DNA from 3 places in the Methylobacterium sp. GC_Met_2 genome. Region 1 is predicted to be linked to each of the others. Evidence: predicted binding sites of a transcription regulator. Region 1 holds the regulator's gene; each other region holds the start of a gene.
The links. The regulator LexA, encoded in region 1, represses DNA repair genes until DNA is damaged. The targets are predictions, from matches to a motif close to TGTTCNNNNTGTGTTCNG.
Positions count from the first base shown of each region.

Region 2: OXS49_RS26210 (DUF3072 domain-containing protein) is a predicted target of LexA. The motif match lies at 1,585-1,602, and genes of this name have one in related genera.
Region 3: OXS49_RS09405 (UvrD-helicase domain-containing protein) is a predicted target of LexA. The motif match lies at 2,389-2,406, and genes of this name have one in related genera.

Region 1 is NZ_JALNUM010000017.1:7,236-11,002, forward strand. Features, by position in the region: gene OXS49_RS08730 (divalent metal cation transporter) at 1-963, opposite strand, end outside; gene OXS49_RS08735 (hypothetical protein) at 1,042-1,257, shown strand; gene OXS49_RS08740 (hypothetical protein) at 1,268-1,735, opposite strand; gene lexA (transcriptional repressor LexA) at 2,135-2,863, shown strand; gene OXS49_RS08750 (ComEC/Rec2 family competence protein) at 2,857-3,767, opposite strand, start outside.
Region 2 is NZ_JALNUM010000107.1:377-4,143, reverse strand. Features, by position in the region: gene OXS49_RS26220 (polysaccharide biosynthesis/export family protein) at 1-409, opposite strand, end outside; gene OXS49_RS26215 (hypothetical protein) at 871-1,119, opposite strand; gene OXS49_RS26210 (DUF3072 domain-containing protein) at 1,301-1,576, opposite strand; gene OXS49_RS26205 (gluconokinase) at 1,749-2,330, shown strand; gene OXS49_RS26200 (Cof-type HAD-IIB family hydrolase) at 2,327-3,148, shown strand; partial or broken gene OXS49_RS26195 (transglycosylase SLT domain-containing protein) at 3,366-3,767, shown strand, end outside.
Region 3 is NZ_JALNUM010000018.1:58,116-61,882, reverse strand. Features, by position in the region: gene OXS49_RS09415 (AsmA protein) at 1-1,512, opposite strand, end outside; gene OXS49_RS09410 (hypothetical protein) at 1,921-2,118, shown strand; gene OXS49_RS09405 (UvrD-helicase domain-containing protein) at 2,417-3,767, shown strand, end outside.

The sequences.
Region 1 (3,767 bases):
CCGGGGCGATTGCTCTAGGGAGTGCGGCTTTCCCATCACGTCGCCGAAACCCCAGGCCAGCGCGAGGGCGACCACGTTCAGCGCCACGAAGGCCGCCGCGATGATCCCGACCCCGAACACCACCTGCCCGAGCCACGGCCCCAGCGCGGGCGTGAAGGCGCCCGCGAGGTCGCCCACGGTCTGCAGGCCCTCCTTGGTCCCCTGCCCGGCCTTGCCGATCGTGGCGGCGGCCGCGATCAGGATCGCCCCCATCACGCATTGCGAGATCACCGCTCCCACGAGGGTGTCGATCCGCGAGTTGCGCGCGTGGTCCCAGCCGAGGCCTTTGTCGACGATCGCCGATTGCTGGTAGAATATCATCCACGGCATGATCACCGCTCCAATATTGGCGGCGATCAGCACCCGGTACTGACCGTCGCCGAGCGGTATGTGGGCAAAAGACGTGGCGATCTCGCCCAGGTTCGGCCGCGCCGCGATGGCGAGGCCGATGAAGACCAGCTCGAACAGGCCGACCGCCAGAGCCACGACCTCGACGCGCCGGTAGCCGCCGGTGAAGACGAGCCCGAGGAGCAGAAGGGCCGGCAATCCGAGGCTCACGAGCCGCGGTACCCCGAACAGGTCGCCGATCCCCGCAATGCCGGAGAATTCCGTGACGATGGCGCCGATCCCGGCGACCACGAGGCCACCATAGGAGATCCAGGCCCAGACCGGCCCGTAACGCGCGCGGATCAGCTCGCCATGGCCACGCCCCGTGGCGGTGCCGAGCCGGACCGTCAGCTCCTGGACGACGTACAGGATCGGGATCAGCAGGATCTGCAGGAGCAGCAGCGAGTAGCCCCAGCGGGCGCCGCTCTGGGCCGCCGTAATCAGGCTTCCGACATCCGTGTCGGCAAGCATCACGACGAGTCCGGGGCCTGCGGTCTTGAGGAACGCGTTCAGGCGAGGCAGGGAGGCGCTGGGCACGGCTCGGGAACAGCCCCGGGCCAGGGCGGTTCCGGCGGACGCCTGCGGCGTTTTCCCGACACGCGGGAGGAGTATGCGATGGCACAGAGCACGGATCGGGGCTCGGGCTGGAGCCTTCAGGCGAGCGCCGTGCCCGATGGGGTGCGGCTGGAACTCGCCCTGTCCGATCTCGGCGGCGGGCCGGTTACCGCGGCCATCGTGCTGGACCGGGCCGAGGCCCGCGCCTTCGCGCGTGCCCTCCTGGCGGCAGCCGGCGACGCGACCGAACGCACCTTCCCGAAGCCGGGGACCTGAGCGGGCGGGCTCAGCGTTGGGCTGCACCCGGGTTGCGGCCCGGCAGACGCGGCACCACCGTTCCGCGCCGCTCGACCGGCGCGTCGCAGGCGTAGGCGAACTCCGATTTCAGGGAATCGAACACGGTCTCGCCGGTGATCCGGCAATCCTCGCGCACGGTCTCGTCGAGATAGGCGCGGGCGGCCGTGCGGAAGCGCGTCACCCGGGTCGCGCCCGGCTCCGGATCGATGCGGACTTCACTCAGGTTGCAGCCGGCATATTCGCGCAGGGCGTTGGATACGACCAGCATCCGGCGCAGCTGCCGGTTGTCGTAGACCTCGTAGGGTTCCTTGCAGCCGATCGTGACCACCTGCGGCGTGAGCGCCACGTAGTTCCGGGAGATGTAGGCGAACCCGGTGGTGCAGCCGGCAAGCGCCGAACCCAGGATCAGGGCGCCGAGGGAGAGCCGGAGGGGCCCTGGAGCCGCGCGCTTTCGCATCCTCGTCATCCCAAGCCCGATATCGCCCCGCTGCGCTCCCCGGCGAGGCGCAAGGTGCATTGAAACGGCTCCGCTTGCGCCGTCAATGCGTTTGTGGTTCGCATCGCCCGCGCCGGGCGCTCACAGCCCCCTGGCGTCCGGCCCCACCGCGTCGCACGAGTTCGGCATGTCCCGGTTCCGGACTAGGAGGCCTGACCGGCACGAAGGAGTGTGGCAACTTCGGTGCGGCTGGCCGTAGGCGCACCGCGTTCGAACCGGCCGCGGATCGACACGATCGCCGATCGACCCGACAGCGTGGCCATAACGTGCTTGCAGAACACTTGCGGAACGTTTAACCTGTTCGCGATTTGTTTCAGAGGCCGCCTCGGGGCGGTCCGCAAAGCCGCGAGGCCCCCGTCGATGCTCACGCGCAAGCAGCTTGACCTCCTGCGGTTCATCCAGAGCCGCGTTCAGGAATGCGGCGTTCCCCCCTCCTTCGACGAGATGAAGGATGCGCTCGATCTCAAGTCGAAATCGGGCATCCACCGGCTGATCACGGCCTTGGAGGAGCGCGGCTTCCTGCGCCGGCTGCCGAATCGGGCGCGCGCCATCGAGGTGATCCGCATCCCCGAAAGCATGGCGCAGGCGGCGGCACCCACTCCGGAGCCGCGCCGCTTCACCCCGAGCGTGGTTGAGGGCGGAAAGTCCCGACAGCCGGCGACGCCTCCCATGCAGGCGAGCGCACGGATGATCGACGATTCCGGCCGGGCCATCTCGATCCCCGTCATGGGTCGGATCGCGGCCGGGACGCCGGTCTCGGCGATCCAGAACCAGAGCCATGCCATCACGCTCTCGCCGGACTTCCTCGCGGGCGGCGAGCACTACGCCCTGGAGGTGCGCGGCGATTCGATGGTCGAAGCAGGGATCCTCGACGGCGACCTCGTGGTGATCCGCAAGCAGGACACCGCCAATACCGGCGACATCATCGTGGCGCTGATCGACGACGAGGAGGCGACGCTCAAGCGCCTGCGCCGCCGCGGCTCTTCGATCGCCCTGGAGGCTGCCAACCCAGCCTACGAAACGCGCGTTCTGGGCCCCGATCGGGTCCAGATCCAGGGGCGGCTGGTGAGCCTCGTTCGCCGCTACTGAAGGGGTTCGGCGGGGGCGTCGATCGCGACGTCCGCCGCCGGGGCCTGCAGCGTTTCGGGCTGCGCCATGCCGCCGGCCGCCGCGATGGGGGGATCCGCCGTCGGTTCGAGATTCGTATGGGCAGGCCTCGGACGCCAGGGGGCGGACCGGTCGTCACCGTGGGCGCTGCGTACGGTAAACCCGTTTCCAACAGCACGCAGAGCGACGGCCCCGTGCGTGGCCAGCACCCGGCGGTCGATCACCAGAGGCCCCGCGCAGGTCGGCGGCGCCATGAGGCTCGTGATCAGCACCGTGGCCCGGGCGCAATCCTCTGGGAAGGCGCGCCGGTCGCGGACCAGGGCGACGGCCCGTCCGTCCGGGAGAAGCGCGGTACAGCCGAGCCGGTCGCAGCGACCGCCGGGCGCCGCGCCGGAGCTGCGGTCGAGCCGCCGCCCGTCGCCATCCGCCTTCAGCCATTGCTCCAGCACGAAGCCCGAAGGGCTGCCGAGGATCGCGAGCTGTCCATCCGGGCCACGGACCGCGGCACCCCAGCCCTGCCGGTCGACATAGAGATCGTGGTGCTCCGGGTGGACCATCAGGCCGAGACCGAGCAGGATGGGCGGCAGGGCAAACCAGCGGATCTGCGAAACCGGTAGCGTCGCCAGGAGCAGCGCTGTCGTGAGGGCGGCGAGAGCCCCGGTGCCGAAGGCTGGCACCACCACGCTGGCCCGCTCGAACCCGGCGATCCAATGCGAGATCGCCAGCATACCGCCCACCGCCTGCCCCATCAGCCACCAGACCGGCCGGTCGAGGGCGAAGGGATAGGCAAGGCACCCGATCACGGCCGAGGGCATCACCACCAGCGAGACGAGCGGCAGGGTCAGCGCGTTACCGATAAGGCCGAAGGGCTGGACCGTCTGGAAAT
Region 2 (3,767 bases), on a different contig from region 1:
CGGCGTAGGGCACCGAGATGGCGCCGTCGCGCCCGACCGGCTGCTCGGGGATGAGGGCGGACTTGGACCCGGCCGAGAAGCGGTCGGCGACCAGCGGACCGGAGAACAGGCCGCCGGACCCGGCTTCCCAGATCGAGACCGAGACCATGTCGCCGATGCCGATGACCGGCTCGGCGGAGGGGCGGTGATCGCCGAAGGAGGCGAGCAGGCTGTCGAGCGGGCGACCGCGCAGGGCCTCGACGACGGCGGGGTTGACGTCGATGATCTCGTAGCGGGCCAGCAGGCCGCCATCGGCGGTAGCCACCTCCGAGCCCGCCTGGATCGCGCTCGCCGTCGGACCCGCAGCCGGCAGGTACGTGCAGCCCGACATCGCCGCGGCGGCGAGCAGGGCGAGGGGAAGAGTTCGCATCCAGATGTTGTCCATCGGTATTGCCGAGCCCGTGCCTAGCCGATGGCGGCCCGGGTGTCCGTAGCGGGTAGGCCACACTCCGCCCACGACGGCCAAGTCTGCCGTTTCATCCTCGATAAGCACAGCTTTTTCGGGGCAAGCGCAGCAGAGGCCGGGAATTCGTGCGGGACAGATGCCTGTCGATCCCCTGCGAACGGGTGTGCGACAGATGGGTGGACGAAGGCACGGCCGTAAACGCTCCGGGTCTGGCGTGGACCCGGGTTCCGCCCGATCGCCGTCCAAGTCGAAGGGCGCGCCGGGTCGGCGGCCACGGTTTCGCTAGTGGACTGTCCGAGGCCACGCGAACATCTTTTGGAGACGTCCCCCCTCCGGCGGGCTTCTGAGCCAGCGTTGCCGATGTCCGCGAGGAAGGCTGGTGCCGCGTCACAGCGTCGGGGCCAGGGTATCCCGGCGCAGATCCCTCAGTTGGTCTGTCCGACCGCGGCATTGATCTGGTTGTAAACGCCGCCCATCCGATTGGCGTAGATCCGCATGCTTCCGGCCGCAGCGAGGAAGATAAGCGACCCGATCAGCGCATACTCGATAGCGGTGGAGCCTCGCGCGTCGCGGGCGAAACGCGCCACGCCGACAGTCCAACCGATCTTTCCAGGGGCGACATCCTCGGATTGTACGGCACCCGTCCCGGCGCCGCCGCAACTCGGCTCCTGCATGGTCGAAACCGCCCTTCCACCACGCTCCGCCGCCCCCTTTGGCGGCGCGGCCCGTCACGGTTTCTAACCCTGCGGCGATTGCTGCGGTCTTAATGAAGTCTTCGAAACAGGGGCGTCTCGACTGTTCAAGTCACATTGTCCTCAGACGGACGCACCCGTATACCGGGTGCGTCCGGACCGGTCAGGCGTGTCCGGCCTTGTGCCGGAGATCATCGATCCGCTTGGAGGCTTCGGCCTTGTCGAGGTCCGGATCGAACGCCTCCGGCTCCTTCGCTTCCTCCGACAGGGTCTTGAGGTAGGACGACTGGGCGCCGGTCATCGGCTCGCCGCCGGTGGTCCACTGGTCCGGATCCTTGATCTGGTTGGAGGTGTCCTTGGGATCGGTCTTCGGATTCGCCTCGGACGCGTGGGACTTGGCGTCCGACTTCGAGGCGGACTTCGCGGTCGACTGGGTCATGGCCAATTTGTTCCTGAAATGTTCTGACGTCCCGATGTGAACGCTTGGTCCGGCCGTCAGTTCCGGCGTTGCCGGGGCGCCGCGGCGTTGTCCCCGGCCTTTCCATCCGATCCGTCGATCCTATTGATGAAGCACGGTGTCCGGGGAGACGCCGCGGTGCCATGGAGTCCGGATGATGTCCGCGGGAATGTTCGCGCACGGAACTGGGACGGCGGCTGGCGATGCGCTTGTACTCGTGGTCATGGGCGTCTCGGGGTCGGGGAAGAGCACCGTCGCGGCGCTGGTCGCCGAGCGGCTGGGGTGGACGTTCATCGACGGCGACAGCTTTCACGGCCCGGAGAACGTGGCGAAGATGCATGCCGGGCACGCCCTCGACGACGCCGACCGCGCCCCCTGGCTGGTCCGGATCGCGGCCTGGATCCGGGCGCGGCTTGCGGCTGGTGAGTCCGCGGTGGTGGTGTGCTCGGCCCTGCGCCGGGCCTACCGGGACAGCCTGACCGGCGGGAGCCGCCGGGTGCGCATCGTCTATCTGGAGGGAGACAGGGCGCTGATCGCCGGACGCCTTGCGGCACGCCACGGGCATTTCATGTCGCCGCTCCTGCTCGACAGCCAATTCGCCACGCTGGAAGCGCCGGGCCCAGACGAGCACCCCATCATCGTCGGGATCGCCGACCCGCCTGCGGTGGTCGCGGAGCGCATCGTGGCGCGTCTCGCGCAGGACAGCCGGGTCGAGCAGCAGGGAGCGAGCCGATGACAGCGCAATCCGACAAAGCCGCACACATCGCCCTGGTGATCTCGGACGTCGACGGCACGCTGGTGACCGGCGACAAGCGCCTCACCGCCGCCACGGTCGCGGCCGTGGGCCGGCTGCGGACCGCCGGGATCGGCTTCACCGTCGCCTCGGCGCGGCCGCCGGTCGGGCTGCGCGGGCTCGTCTCCGAACTCGGCCTCGATCTGCCGTTGGGGGCCTTCAACGGCGCCAGCGTGGTCCGGCCCGATCTGTCGCCCCTTGAGGAGCAGACAATTCCCGAGCCGGCCGCCCGCGAGGCGCTCGACCGGCTGCTCGCCGAGGGGCTCGACGTCTGGGTGTTCGCGCAAGGGGCGTGGTGCCTGCGCGATCCGCACGGGTCCTATACCGACCTGGAGCGCCGCACGATCGGTGTGGAGCCCCGGATCGTGGCCGATCTCGGCACGCTCATGGAGGCGGCCGCCAAGATCGTCGGGGTAAGCCGCGATCATGCTCATCTGGCGGCGTGCGCGGCGCGAATCGGGGCGGCGCTCGCCGACCGGGCGACCGTCCACCGCTCGCAGCCCTACTATCTCGACGTCACACCGCCCCATCTCGACAAGGGCCGGTTCGTCGCCTGGATGAGCCAGCATCTTGGTATCCCGCCGGAGCGGATCGCGACCTTCGGCGATGCGGGGAACGATCGGCCGATGTTCGAGCGCAGCGGCTTCTCGGTGGCGATGGGCAACGCCGAGGATTCCGTGAAGGCCGCCGCCAGCGCCGTCACCGACAGCAACGATGCGGACGGGTTCGCCCACGCCGTCGACCGCTTCATTCTTCCTTAGCGCACCCCGCGTAGACGCGGAATCGGCTGGGCGCGTACGGGCGCCCCCCGAAATCAAGGGATCGGCGCCGCGTTCCAGCGAATGAATCCGCCTGTGTCCTGCGAACCACAGGGAGCCTCCGCGCCCCGCCCGCCCACAGCTTGCCGAAGCGGGGCCGCTTTCCGGCCGCATTTGCCCGCGACCTAGCTTGAGCACAGAAACAGCACCGGGTCTCGGAATGCATCGCCTCCTCCTGGCTGCCGCCATCGCGGTCGTGCCCGCCGCCGCCTTCGGGCAGGCCGCACACGACAACATCGACGCGTTGATCGAGCAGCAGGCCAAGGCGAACGGCGTTCCGGCGAGCTTCGTGCACGCGGTGGTCAAGCGCGAGAGCAATTACAATCCGCGCGCCAAGGGCGGCAGCGCGCTCGGCCTGATGCAGATCAAGCATGCGACGGCGCGCAGCCTCGGCTATACCGGCGATGCCGCGGGGCTCCTCGATCCGGCCACCAATCTCCGCTACGGCGTGGCCTACCTGGCGGGGGCCTACCGCACCGCCCAGGGCAATATCAGTCAAGCTTACCAGTACTACAACCGCGGCTACTATTACGCCGCCAAGCGCCAGGGCATCTCGACCGAG
Region 3 (3,767 bases), on a different contig from region 1:
GTCGCGCAGGGTCCCGAGCGTCGTCCCGAGGGGCGGCAGGGCCGCGATGTCGATGCCGTTCGCCCGGATCTGCGCATCGAACCGACCCCGGACCCCGTCCTCAGCGGCGGTGTAGCGCGCGTTCCCGGTGATCCGGGCGGGGCCGAGCCCGACGCGCAGGTTGCGCAGGGATAGGCTCGCGGGATCGGCGGACAGATCGGCCGCGGCTTCGATCCGGCGTCCGTCGAGCAGCGCGGTCAACGGCCCCTCCACGCCGAGGCGGCGCAGATAGCGGCCCAGCGCATCCGAATCGGGCGCGACGAGCGCCACCGGGCCGGTCAGGCGGAACGGCGCCGTCTCGACCTGCCCGCTCACGCTGAGGGTCGAGTCCGCCGGGCCGGTGACTGAGAGGCGGCGCAGCAGCAGGCCGCCGGCCCGCTCCACGGTGCCGGTCAGCGCGAGGTTCGACAATTCGTCGCCCCCGAGCACGGCGCTGCCCACCGAAAGGTCGAGGTCGATCATCGCCGGCAGTGCGCCGCCCCAATTGGGCAGGCCGCGGGCGATCAGGTTCTGGCCCTCGGTCGAGGTCAGGAAGGCGTCGAGGTCGAGGCGACGGGCTTCCAGGCTCAGGCCGGCGCGCCATTGGCGCAGGTCGAGCCGGCCGGTGCCTCCGAGCCGCAGGGTCCGCCCGCCGGGATCGATCGCGAGATCCACCCCCTCGAACCGCACCTGCGCGCCCCGGGCCTTGAAGGCGCCGCTCAAGGAGAACGGCAGGTAGGCGCCCGCGACCTGGGTGGGCGGGCCGACCACAAGACGGGCGGTACCCTCGGACTCCACCTGAACAGCCCCGCCGCTCTCCTGGGGGGCAAGGCCGAACCGCGCGTCCGCCTCGAACCGGGGGTGAGCATCGCCGCCGCCCGAGATCTTCACGGCGACCCGCCCGTCCGGCCCCGGCGTGCCGCTGACAGCCCGGAACGGCACGCCGCCGCTCGTGCCCTCCACGCGCCACGGCCCGACGAGGGCCGGGGCCTGCAGGGTCAGATCCTGAGCGTAGAACTGATCGGTCCGGCCGGTCGCCGGGACCTGGGTGGTGACGAGGAATTGCTGGACGTGCAGCGCCTCGATCGCGAAATCGCGACCACGCAGGGATTCGCCGAGATCGGCCGGCAGCTTCAGGGCGTCGGGGCCGGCGAGCGGGAGCCTGATCTCGGCCCGGCCGACCCGGGTTTCGGTGAAGCGGAACTCGCCCTTCAGAAGCGGCGCCAGCGCGATCTCGGCCTTGACGAACCGGGCGTCGAGGCTCGGGCGCTCCGGATCGGTCCCGAGATGCAGGCGGTCGATGCGCAGCCGCGGCGAGGGCAGGAGCCGAACCTCGATCCGCCCGTCGGTCCGGGCCGGGACGCCGAGCGATTGGGCGATCGCCCGATCGACCAGGGCGCGGTGGGCCTGCCAATCCACGAAGGGTGGGACGGCCAGCGCCGCCACGAGAACCAGGATGACGGCGCCCGCCAGCGCGGTCAGAAGATCACGCACCGTTCCCGTTCCGCACTCGTGTCCGCGCGGGCAAACACCATAGCGATGTCGCCCCCCGCGTGCCCCCGCGGGCAAACCGCAACGGCCTTAGCACGATAAGGGGCCGGGGGCGCCAGCGCGGGATCTACGCGGTTGGAGACCCTGTCGCGCTGACGCGACCTACCTGTCCGCGGGGATGGAATGTTCATCGCTGAAAAAGAGAGGGTATGATTTACCTACCGATGTTGTTGAAAATTCAAGCTTTGGGATGAATCATCATACGGCGAAAGGCTTTAGATCCGGTATAAAGATCTAGTATGCCTGATGGGAAATTCGCAAAAGTTGTCAACTTGCCGCGAGGTGCGCAACGGGTTCGCCGCCAGGATGTTTGATGCCCGCCAAACAGGCACGTCGGCACAGGAAAACATCATGCCCCAGAAGACTCATACCGAGGCTGCCGAGCACCACGAGAAGGCCGCCAAGTCGCATCGCGCAGCCGCCGAGCATCATGGCAAGGGTGACCACGCGGCAGGCCACAAGCACTCCACGGAAGCGCACGGCCACGCGGACAAGGCCAAGGAGCATTCGACCAAGGCGCATGGCAAGAGCGCCGAGAACCACAAGTAAGAAGCCGTTTCCGGGTCCGGCTCCCGCCCGAGGTCGGGCGGGGGTGGGATCCGGAACCCTTCGCCAGCGGGGCTGATCGGGACTTCGTTACGTCCCTCGCCGCGCCGGACGTAAGTGCCGTCTCGGGTACCCGGTTGGCAGCCGTTCGAACACTTGCGGACCGAGCTCGGCCCAGCGCTCAGGGTGCGCGGCGACGCCGCTGCCGACGGGCGAGGTCCACCACCCCGCCCAACACCCTCCGGTCGCATTCCCCCCGAACCACCTCGACGCCGTTCGCGATTTGGTCCAGGGAAGCAGGATGCAGAACCACCCGCATGCGCAGCCCGCCGGGGACGGCGCTCCGTCCTCCTCCATCGCCGCCCGCGCCATGGGCGCGCTCCGCCGCGACGCCGCCTCGTATCTCGAAGGCCTCAACCCCGAGCAGCGGCGCGCCGTCGAGACCACGGAGGGCCCCATCCTCGTGCTGGCCGGCGCCGGCACCGGCAAGACCCGGGTGCTGACCACCCGCATCGCCCACCTGATCTCCACCAACCGGGCGCGACCGTTCGACATCCTGGCGGTGACCTTCACCAACAAGGCCGCCCGGGAGATGAAGCACCGGATCGGTGCGCTGATCGGCCCCGCCGGCGAGGGCATGCCCTGGCTCGGCACCTTCCACGCCATCGGCACCAAGATCCTGCGCCGCCACGCCGAAATGGTCGGGCTCAAATCGGATTTCACCATCCTGGGCACCGACGACCAGCTCCGGCTGATGAAGCAGGTGATCGCCGACCAGAACGTCGACGAGAAGCGCTGGCCCGCGCGCGCCCTGTCCCACGCCATCGACGGCTGGAAGAACCGCGGCCTCTCCCCCGAGCAGGTGCCGCCCGGCGAGGCCTCGGCCTTCGCGTTCGGCAAGGGTGGTACGCTCTACACCGCCTATCAGGCCCGGCTCGCGACGCTGAACGCCGTCGATTTCGGCGATCTCTTGCTGCTCTGCCTCAAGCTCTGGCGCGAGAACCCGGATGTGCTCGCCAACTACCAGGACAGGTTCCGCTACATCCTGGTCGACGAGTATCAGGACACCAACGTCGCCCAGTACCTGTGGCTGAGATTGCTGGCGCAAAACCGGAAGAACATCGCTTGCGTGGGTGACGACGACCAGTCGATCTACGGCTGGCGCGGCGCCGAGGTCGACAACATCCTGCGCTTCGAGCACGACTTCCCCGGTGCCGTGGTGGTGCGGCTGGAGCGCAACTACCGCTCCACCGGCCACATCCTGGCCGCCGCCTCCGGGTTGATCGCCAAGAACGAGAGCCGCCTCGGCAAGACCCTGCGCACCGACGACGAGCCCGGCGAGCGCGTCACCGTGACGGGCGCCTGGGATTCGGAAGAGGAGGCGCGGATGCTCGCCGAATCGATCGAATCCCTGCAGGCCAAGCAGCACGCCTTGTCGGAGATCGCCGTTCTGGTGCGGATCTCCGCGCAGATGCGCGAGATCGAGGACCGGTTCGTCCAGCTCGGCCTGCCCTATCGGGTTATCGGCGGCCCCCGCTTCTACGAGCGGGCCGAGATCCGCGACGCGCTGGCGTATCTACGGGCCACCGTGAATGTCAGCGACGACCTCGCCTTCGAGCGGATCGTCAACACGCCCAAGCGCGGCCTGGGCG